2 regions of the Pinisolibacter sp. genome follow, and region 1 is predicted to be linked to the other one. Evidence: riboswitches for the same ligand, from Rfam matches in the RefSeq annotation. Region 1 holds a riboswitch; the other holds the start of a gene.

Region 1 (4,709 bases):
AAGTTCTCGAGATTGACCCAGGTGACCCAGGCGGTCGAGACGCCGCACTTGTCCCAGCCGGCCGCCTGGAGCTTGGCGGCGGCGTCGAAGGTCTCCGGCCAGGTGGCGGGGATCTTGTCGATGCCGGCCTTCTTCAGAGCGTCGCGGTTGACCCACATGACGACGGTCGAGGAGTTGAAGGGGAACGACAACATGTCGCCCTTCGAGGTCGAATAATAGCCGGTGACCGCCGGCAGATAGGATTTCGCGTCGAAGGGTTCGCCGGCTTCCTTCATCAGCTCGTGGACCGGCTTGATGGCGCCCTTGGCGGCCATCATCGTCGCGGTGCCGACTTCGAAGACCTGGAGGACGTGCGGCGCGCCGCCGGCGCGGAAGGCGGCGATGCCGGCGTTCATGGTGTCGGCGTAAGAGCCCTTGAAGGTCGGAACGACCTTGTATTCGCTCTGCGAGGCATTGAAATCATTGGCGATCTTGACGATGCGATCACCGTTGGCGCCGCTCATGGCGTGCCACCATTGGATCTCGACCTGGGCCGCGGCCTGGAGCGAGGTGGCGGTGAGAAGTGCGGTTCCGAAGAGAATAGGCTTCAACGATCCCATGATACCCTCCCTGGGCGGGCGACCTGCCGACATCCGGCGATGGAGCCGGCGTTATTATCTTGGTGTGAACGTCTCGTGACGGCACGTCATGCAAGACAATAGCCGGCGGCAGAACGAAATCAATCGCATGTACAAGAGGGCTGGGCCGCGGAACCATGGAGGCGCCGCCGACCGGACGGCGGATCCGTCATCCGGGCGGGCCGGAATCGCCGCCTGCCGCGGCGATCCGCTCGTGATGTCCGCCGCGCCGCCGACGGCGGTCGTCTCGGACGGCCGTCGTCTCCCACGCCGCCGCGGCACCGGCGCCTTGCGCGAATCGCGGGTCCGGTGCGGCGGTCGGGGCCGGCGTGCCGCGCCTCACCCGCCGATGTCGGCGAGGTCAAACGGCGTCGTCTGGTAGACCTGATTGATCCAGTTGGAGAACAGCAGGTGGGCGTGGCTGCGCCAGTGATTGCGCGGGTGCCGCGTCGGGTCGTCCTCGGGGAAGTAGTTGGCCGGAAGGGCGATTCGCTCGCCGCGTTCGATGTCGCGGAAATACTCCTGGGCGAGCGAATCCGAATCGTACTCGATGTGATTGAACATGTAGAGCGCGTGGTGGCGGATGTCCTCGACCAGACACAGGCCGACGCCGGGCGAGTCCATCAACACCTCGAGGCCGGGAATACCGGCGATGTCCTCGCGGCGAACCTCGGTCCAGCGCGACACCGGAATGGCGAAGTCGTCGGAGAAGCCGCGCAGATAGGGCGAGGCGGGAGCGAGATTGCGGTGGCTGTAGACGCCGAAGCACTTGCTCCCCAGCGCATGTTTCGGCACGCCGTGGAAGTGGTGGATCGCCGCCTGCGCCCCCCAGCAGATGTGGAACGAGGAATGGACGTGGGTCTGCGTCCAGTCGAAGATCTCGCAGAGCTCGTCCCAATAGGTGACCTCTTCGAAGGGCATCTTCTCGACCGGCGCCCCGGTGACGACGAAGCCGTCGAACTTCTCCGAGCTGACGTCCGACCACGGGCGATAGAAGGCGTCCATGTGATCCGACGACGTGTTGCGCGAGACGTGGTCCGTCATCTTGACGAGCGTCAGCTCGACCTGCAGCGGCGTCGCCCCGAGAAGGCGGGCGATCTGCGTCTCGGTACGGATCTTGTTGGGCATCAGATTGAGGAGCCCGATGCGCAGCGGACGAATGTCCTGTCGCACGGCGTCGGTCTCTCGCACGACCATGACGCCCTCGGCGAGAAGCGCCGCGAAAGCAGGGAGGTCGTCTGGGATCTTGATGGGCATCTCGGCTCGTCCTTCGGCGTCTCGACGCGTCGAGGTGAGCGAGGATGCGAACTCATGAGATGGCTGTCCCGTTGGTTGCCGGTCTGGCCACATCCTCCTCTTCCGAGGAGCGCCACCTTGCCGGGTTCAGCAGGTTGGCGTTGAGCGTCGCTCAACTCTCGATGCTGTCCTCGATGTACACGCGGCCGGGCGAATTGGCAACGAATTCTGTTTGCGGAGCGAATGGCGAAATCGTCACCGAAGCGAGCGGCGCAGACCCTGCCTCGACCGAGCCGGCGCGGTCACGTCTCGGCCGAGGCGGCCGTCGCCGCCTCTGCTCGCCGGGCGACCGCGAAAAGGGGCCGCCCCCCCTCGGGACCGGCCCCCCTCGCGCATTCCGCGTCGCGGCGTCACTTCGTCACGGCCGTCATCTTCGTGGTGAAGGGGTTGGCGTGGCAGGAGTTGCAGCCGACGTCGTAGTTGGCCGGCAGCGTGATCGTCGTCTCGCGGCCGACGCACAGAGCGCCCTTCTCGCATTTCAGGCCGGGACGGGCGATCGCGGTGCGGGCGAGCGGCGTTCCCTCACCCTTGGTGCCGTGGCAGGTGGCGCAGGAGGCCGTCCCCTTCGATTCCACGTGGTCGCCGTGTCGCGACACCCAGGCGGCGGAGTTGCCGTCGTTGCCGACCGGATGCAGGCCGTGCGGGCCGTTCAGGTTGGCGGCGAGGATGCCGGTGTGGCAGGTCGAGCATTCCATCACCTTGCCGGTGTGGCCCTGGAGCTGGACAGCGGCGACGTTGTCGTTGCCGGCCGGGTTGGTGGTCGGCCATTCGGCGTGGGTCGAGCCGTGGCAGCCTTCGCAGAAGACGCCGCCGTGCTTGTCGACGCTCATGCGATAGAGCTGCGGATTGCCCTTGGCGGCGCCGGCGGTGACGCGCGGTTCGGCGAAGCGCAGGTTGGTCGGCAGGATCGGCTTGGCGTGGCTGTCCGTCGTCAGATAGGCCTGCAACAGTCGGATCGCGTCGGGGGCGGCGACCGCGCCGGTCTTCTTGGCGAGGTTGGAGACCGCGTCGCCGGTGTGGCAGGAGCCGCAGCCCGGCTCGTTGGCCCACGGCACGCGCGGCGTCGAGGCGTTGGTGTAGTAGTCGGAGCGGACGATGAAGGCACCGCCCGGCTTGGCCCGCGAGAAGTCGTCGCCGACCTGCGCCATGTCGCCGTGGCAGTCCTGGCAGACGATGCCGGCGCCAGCCATGGTGCCGCGCAGACATTCGGTGCGCTTACCCGGATGGCACTTGTAGCAGGTCGCTTCGAGCGTCGTCTTCTCGAAGTCGTTGATCGGCTTGGTCGCCTGATCCTGCGTACGGCGCGGGTCGTTCGGCGGTGGCATGACCGGGAAGACCGGGGTGCCGTTGGCGTTCTTCAGCTTGCCGTGGGCGGTATGCATGACGCGCGACATCGTGCCGTGCGCCGTCTGGGTCAGGCCGTGAGCGTCCTGCGGACCGAGGTGCAAGAGGTCGAGCGCCGGCGTGTAGTGGCAGGTCTGGCAGGCGACCGGCTTGCCGGCGACGCCGGTGGTCGAATTGTAGCCGCTGTAGAGCTTCGTCCCGTGCATGGCGTCGTGGCTGCGCAGGATGTTGATGTCGGCGGCCCACTCCTCGCTCGCCCAGGCGATGACCTTACCCTTCTGCGGATCCATGGCGGGCGTGGCGGGCGACGAAAGGCGCTTCAAGGCGCTGCCGTCGCCGTAGGGGGCGGCGAGATGGCAGTTCTTGCAGTCGGATTCGCCGGCCACGGGCACCACGGTGTCGAGCGACGACACCACCTTGCCGGTGGCGTTGAGCTTCGCCTGGACTCGCATCAACGGATAGGCATTCTCGCGCCCGTTGTCGTCGAAGGGGGCGACCGGAATACCCTCGGCCGAGAACCACTTCACCTTGGGCGCGGTGTAGCCGAAGGGGAAGTACACGAACAGCGGGAAATCGGTCTCGAACGTCTTCACCGGTTGCGGGCGGTTCGCCCGGTAGGCGGCGACGGTGACCGAGGTCGGCGCTCCGCTGGTCGGGTCGGTGACGAAGGAGGTGACGCTCGGCATGGTCTGCTGGGTGATCACCACCTTGCCGTCGCCGAGATAGAGGCGCTCGACATCCGGCACCGGCAGGCCGACATCGACGCCCTTGGCCGGCAGCGTCGCGGGATAGAAGGCGGCCAGCGTTCCTGCGGGGTAGAACGGGGCGTAGGTCGCGAGCGCGGTCTGCCAGAAGTTCGTCTTGAAGACGCTGCCGTCGGCGGCGACGATCGGCGCCTTGGCGAGGGCCGGGTCGGCCGCCTGTCCGGAGGCGGAGTAGACAACGCTGGCGGTGTTGCGGTCGAGGATGGTCGGCTTGGTGCCGCGCTTCAGGACCTGGGCGTGGAGAACGTTGAACGGCGGCAGGATCGTGACGATACGGTCGTCGAGATCGCCGCAGTGCATGCCGAGGTCGTTGGCGGCGAGCAGCCGGTACCCGGCGTCGTTGGTGAAGGCCTGCAACGGCACCGGCGTCATGTTGCCCGCCGGTCGCGCTTTGCTGGTCGAGTTGATCGACGGTTCCGCGGCCGAAGCCGCGCCGACGATCGACAGGATCGCCACGGCGCAGGTCGCGACCGCGGCGGAGAAACTCGTTTTCCCGGTCATCTGTTCCTCCCGAGGGGCGGCCGCGAAATGTGATCCGTTCGCCCCATATTCAACACGAGATTCGTCGTTTCGTTCGTCGGATCGAGAAATCGGTGAAGAAATCGTCGACGACGAAAGATGAAATCACTCGAGTATCGCGACGTCCGAGCATCGAACGCGCTTGAAACACGTACTCCACTCGGCGGCT
Region 2 (4,709 bases), on a different contig from region 1:
CCGAGTTCACCCGTCGCTACGGTGTGACCATTCTCGTCTGGTTCGAGACACACGTACGAATCGACGAGGCGATCGCGCGCGAGAAGCAGATCAAAGGGTGGAACCGATCCTGGAAGCTGCGGTTGATCGAGCGATCGAACTCGGGCTGGAACGACGTCGCAGGCGACATCCCCTACGACTGATGTGAACATCCCGCCGAGAGGCTACCTGGGTCCCCTTCCCTCGCCCTTCGGGCTCGCCGGGGACGACGGCCGGGGACGTCGACGGAACCCCGCCCCTCAGTTCAACACCCGCGTCGTCGCCGGGACGTCCAACGAGAAGGCCGGGATCTCGACCTCGAAGAAGCCGCCTTCGGCGTTCTCCATGCGGTAGCTGCCGACCATGAAGCCGGAGGAGGTGGCGAGCGGGCAGCCGGAGGTGTATTCGAAGCTCTCGCCGGGGCCGATCAGCGGCTGTTCGCCGACGACGCCGGGGCCGGACACCTCCTGGCGGCGGCCGTGGGCGTCGGTGATCAGCCAGTGGCGGGCGCGCAGACGCACCGGCGCATCGCCGAGGTTGGCGATCTCGATGGTGTAGGACCAGAACCAACGGTTCTCGTCGGGCTCGGAGCGATCGCTCTGGAACTCCGGCGTCACCGTCACCCGCACGCCGTGGGTCACCGCCTCGTACATGGCGTCCATCCGTCGTTCTCTCCCGAACCGAACCCTGGGCGACGAGTCCGGTCGGCCGTCTTCTGCCCCATCATGCGCCGATCCGATGTCGACGCAATGCGTTCATATGGGGCGCGAGGGGCGAGAGGCGAGCGCGCCGAGGAGCGGGCGGGCCGAGACCCGCCCGATCCGATCAGACCCGACGCGCCGCGTCCGCCGCGGCGATCACGTCCTCGATCAGATCCTCGACGTCCTCGAGACCGACGGAGAGGCGCAGAAGGCCGTCGCCGATGCCGAGTTCGGCGCGGGCTTCGGGCTTCAAGCGCTGGTGCGTCGTCGTCGCCGGATGGGTGATCAGGCTCTTGGCGTCGCCGAGATTGTTGGAGATGCGGATCACCTCGAGCGCGTTGGAGAAGGCGAAGGCCGCCTTCTTGCCGCCCTCGACCTCGAAAGCGACGAGGTTCGAACCGGCGCGCATCTGGCGCTTCACCAGATCCGCCTGCGGATGGTCGGCGCGGCCGGGGTAGATCACCTTGGCGATGCCGGGGATCTCGACCAGCGCATCGGCGAGGCGGGCGGCGTTCGACGTCTGCTTCTCGACCCGCAGATGCAGCGTCTCGAGGCCCTTCAGCAGCACCCAGGCGTTGAACGGCGACAGCGACGGGCCGGTCTGGCGGATGAAGACCTGGAGATGGTCGTCGACGAACTTCTGGCTCGACAGCACGACGCCGCCGAGGCAGCGGCCCTGGCCATCGATGTGCTTGGTCGCCGAATAGACGACGACGTCGGCGCCGAGCGCCAGCGGCGACTGCCAGCACGGCGTGGCGAAGACGTTGTCGACGACGAGGCGAGCGCCGCTCGCATGGGCGATCTCGGCGATCGCCGCGATGTCGTAGACCTCGAGCGTCGGGTTGGTCGGGCTCTCGAGGAAGAGCACCCGGGTCGTCGGCCGGATCGCCGCCTTCCACTGGTCGAGATCGGCGCCGTCGACCAGGGTCGAGGAGATGCCGAAGCGCGGGCAGAGATCCTCGACGACGTAGCGACACGAGCCGAACAGCGCCTTGGCGGCGACCACATGATCGCCGGCGGAGAGCTGGCAGAGCATCGCCGCGGTCACCGCGGCCATGCCGGTGGCGGTGGCGCGCGCCGCTTCCGCCCCTTCGAGGAGGCGCATGCGGTCCTCGAACATGGTGACGGTGGGATTGCCGAAGCGGGAATACTGATAGCCGGGCGAGGTGCCGAGGAAGCGGGCTTCGGCCTCTTCGGCCGAGGCGTAGACGAAGCCCTGGGTGAGGAACAGCGCCTCGGAGGTTTCGCCCCACTGCGAGCGGAGCGCGCCGCCATGGACGAGTTCGGTGGCGGGGCGGCGACGGCGATCGGTCATCTCATTCCACTCCGGTCGGTCTGCCCCGAGGGACGCGCCCCGGAGACAAACGAAAAACCCGGCCGACGGGCGCCGGACCGGGTTCGCTTTTCCCAGATCCCGGCCCTTTAGCGACGTTGTTTTACGTGGCGGCAAGCCGGCCGGCTCAAATGACCACGGGATGGAGCTTCACTAGACCGCGCCGACGCATCCGTCAACCGACGGAACAGCAGATCGTTCCATGCGAATTCTCTCATGTTTTCGCGCCGAGACGATCCGCATCGCGGCGGATCGAAGCGCGGGAACACCGGCCGCCGCGTCCTTCGCGGGAGTGGCGCGCTCGTCGCCGATGGTCTACGAAAAGTCTCGCAGTCACGCGGGTGAGAAGAGCGGGAAGATCATGAGCGCAGCGTTCGGTCCGGGCATTCTGGCGCAACAGGACATCCGCGCGCTCGCCGAGACCGGAGCGATCGCACCCGCCCGCCCCTTCGACGCCGATCAGATCCAGCCGGCGAGCCTCGATCTCAGGCTCGGCACGGTGGCGCACCGGGTGCGCGCCTCGTTCCTGCCGGGGCCGGATCTGTCGGTCGAGGCGAAGATCCGAGCGTTGACGCTGCACACGGTCGATCTCAGCCGAGGTGCGGTGCTGGAGACCGGGTGCGTCTACATCGTGCCGCTGATGGAGAGCCTGGCGCTGCCGGCGGAGATCTCGGCGGGGGCGAACCCGAAGTCGTCGACCGGACGGCTCGACGTCTTCACCCGCGTCATCGTCGATCAGACCCGAGCCTTCGACACCATCCCCGCCGGCTATCACGGGCCGCTCTATCTCGAGATCAGCCCCCGCACCTTCCCGGTACTGGTGCGCGCCGGATCGCGGCTGTCGCAGATCCGCTTCCGGGTCGGCGACGCGCGCCTCTCGGACGCCGAACTGACCGAGGTCCACGCCCGCCACACCGTCGTCTCCGGCGGCGATGCGGTGTTCCAGGGCGGGCTGACGCTGTCGATCGATCTCGACGGCGGCGCCTGGGCCTCGACCGCGCTCCCCCATCACGGTGACGGCGGGGCGCTCGTCGGCTGGCGGGCGAAGCGCCACACCGGCGTCATCGACGTCGACAAAAAGGCCGCCCTCGAGGTTCTCGACTTCTGGGAGCCGATCGTACGGCGCAGGGACCAGCGCTCGCTGATCCTCGACCCGGACGAGTTCTACATTCTGGTCAGCCGCGAGGCGGTGCACGTGCCGGCCGACTACGCCGCCGAGATGGTGCCGTTCGATCCGCTGGTCGGCGAGTTCCGCGTCCACTACGCCGGCTTCTTCGACCCCGGCTTCGGTGCGGCCGAGGCCGGCGGCAGGGGGGCGCGGGCGGTGCTCGAGGTACGTTCCCACGAGGTGCCGTTCATCCTCGACCACGGCCAGACCATCGGCCGGCTGGTCTACGAGCGCATGGGAAAGCGCCCCGAGACGCTCTACGGCCAGGGCATCGGCTCGAACTATCAGGCGCAGGGCCTGAAGCTGTCGAAGCACTTCAGGAACTGACGCTCTCCGTTTCAGGAGCCGACGCTCTCCGGTTCAGGAGCCGACGCTCCGCGGCGTTTCGGTCACGATCCCGCCACCTCCTCTTCTCATTGTCGCGGGCGTCCCCATCTGACGGGAACGCGATCCCGATGCGAGGAGAGAGGAACACCGATGTCGCCGCAGGATGCCGAGATCATTCGAGACGTCTTCGCCAAGGTTCGCGCGATGGGGTCGGCGATCGACGACGTCGAGGCGGCTCGCCTCGTCGAGCAGGAGCTGCGCGCCAATCCGGCCGCCGGGCTCAATCTGATCCGGGTGGTGGTCGGGCTCGAGCAGGAGCGCGACCAGTTCGCCGCCCACATCGACGAGCTCAACGCCTACATCGACCAGATCGAGGCGCAGCTGAACAGCCAAGGAGCCGGGGCCGGTCACGGCCAGGGCTCGACGAGCGGAAGCCTGTTCGGCGGCTCGGCCCGGGGCTCGTCCTGGGGCGGCGCGCCGGCCCCGGGCCACTACGACCCGCAGCCGGCGCAGGCGTCGCCCTGGGGTGGCGCCCAGCCCTCGCCCGGTCCGTGGGGATCGCAGCAGCCGCCGGCGCAGGGTCAGCCGCAGGGCAACGGCTTCTGGGGCAGCGCCCTCAAGACCGGCGCCGGCGTCGCCGGTGGTCTTCTCGCCTTTCAGGCGGTGAAGGGCCTGTTCGGCGGCGGTCACGACGAACATGCGCGGTCGTCGGAGCGTCACGGCATCTTCGGTGGCGGTGCCGACAAGCCGCTGGACGCCGGCCATCGCCCGGAGCAGAGCGAGACCGCCGGCGGCTTCGGCGGGGGTGGAGGCGGTGACGACCGGCCGCGTTCGGGCGGCTTCGGCGGCAGCGACAACGGGCCGGCGCCCGGTAGCATCGTCGCCGACAACATCGACTTCTTCGGCGGCGGCGACGATCGCGAGACCTGATGGGGGATCCGGCGATCCGGGCGATCAATCGCCGAGCTTCGCCGCCCACTCCGCCTTCATCCGCGCCTCGGCTTCCGCCTTCTCGGGATCGAGGGTGCGATAGAGGCAGACCGTATGGGTGTCGCGCCAGCCGAGCGCCTCGTAGAAGGCGAGGACGCCGGCGTTCTCCCGGCGCACCAGCAGATTGATCTTGGGGATCCCGCGGCCCCGCACCCAGGCCTCGGCGGCCTCG

Evidence for each region. A riboswitch is a leader RNA that binds a small molecule or an ion and turns the genes downstream of it on or off. The one in region 1 is predicted to bind S-adenosylmethionine.
Region 2: it holds a riboswitch for S-adenosylmethionine, as region 1 does, so the genes downstream of both, V7Q42_RS18330 (O-succinylhomoserine sulfhydrylase) here and metA (homoserine O-acetyltransferase MetA) in region 1, are expected to answer to the same signal.

What each region holds. Positions count from the first base shown of each region.
Region 1 is NZ_DAIPZB010000005.1:90,317-95,025, forward strand. Features, by position in the region: gene ugpB (sn-glycerol-3-phosphate ABC transporter substrate-binding protein UgpB) at 1-599, opposite strand, end outside; gene metA (homoserine O-acetyltransferase MetA) at 957-1,874, opposite strand; SAM-I-IV-variant riboswitch at 1,936-2,044, opposite strand; gene V7Q42_RS03560 (hypothetical protein) at 2,264-4,522, opposite strand.
Region 2 is NZ_DAIPZB010000053.1:14,245-18,953, reverse strand. Features, by position in the region: gene V7Q42_RS18340 (GIY-YIG nuclease family protein) at 1-182, shown strand, start outside; gene apaG (Co2+/Mg2+ efflux protein ApaG) at 279-671, opposite strand; gene V7Q42_RS18330 (O-succinylhomoserine sulfhydrylase) at 844-2,034, opposite strand; SAM riboswitch at 2,122-2,201, opposite strand; gene V7Q42_RS18325 (2'-deoxycytidine 5'-triphosphate deaminase) at 2,414-3,547, shown strand; gene V7Q42_RS18320 (DUF2076 domain-containing protein) at 3,698-4,477, shown strand; gene V7Q42_RS18315 (GNAT family acetyltransferase) at 4,502-4,709, opposite strand, start outside.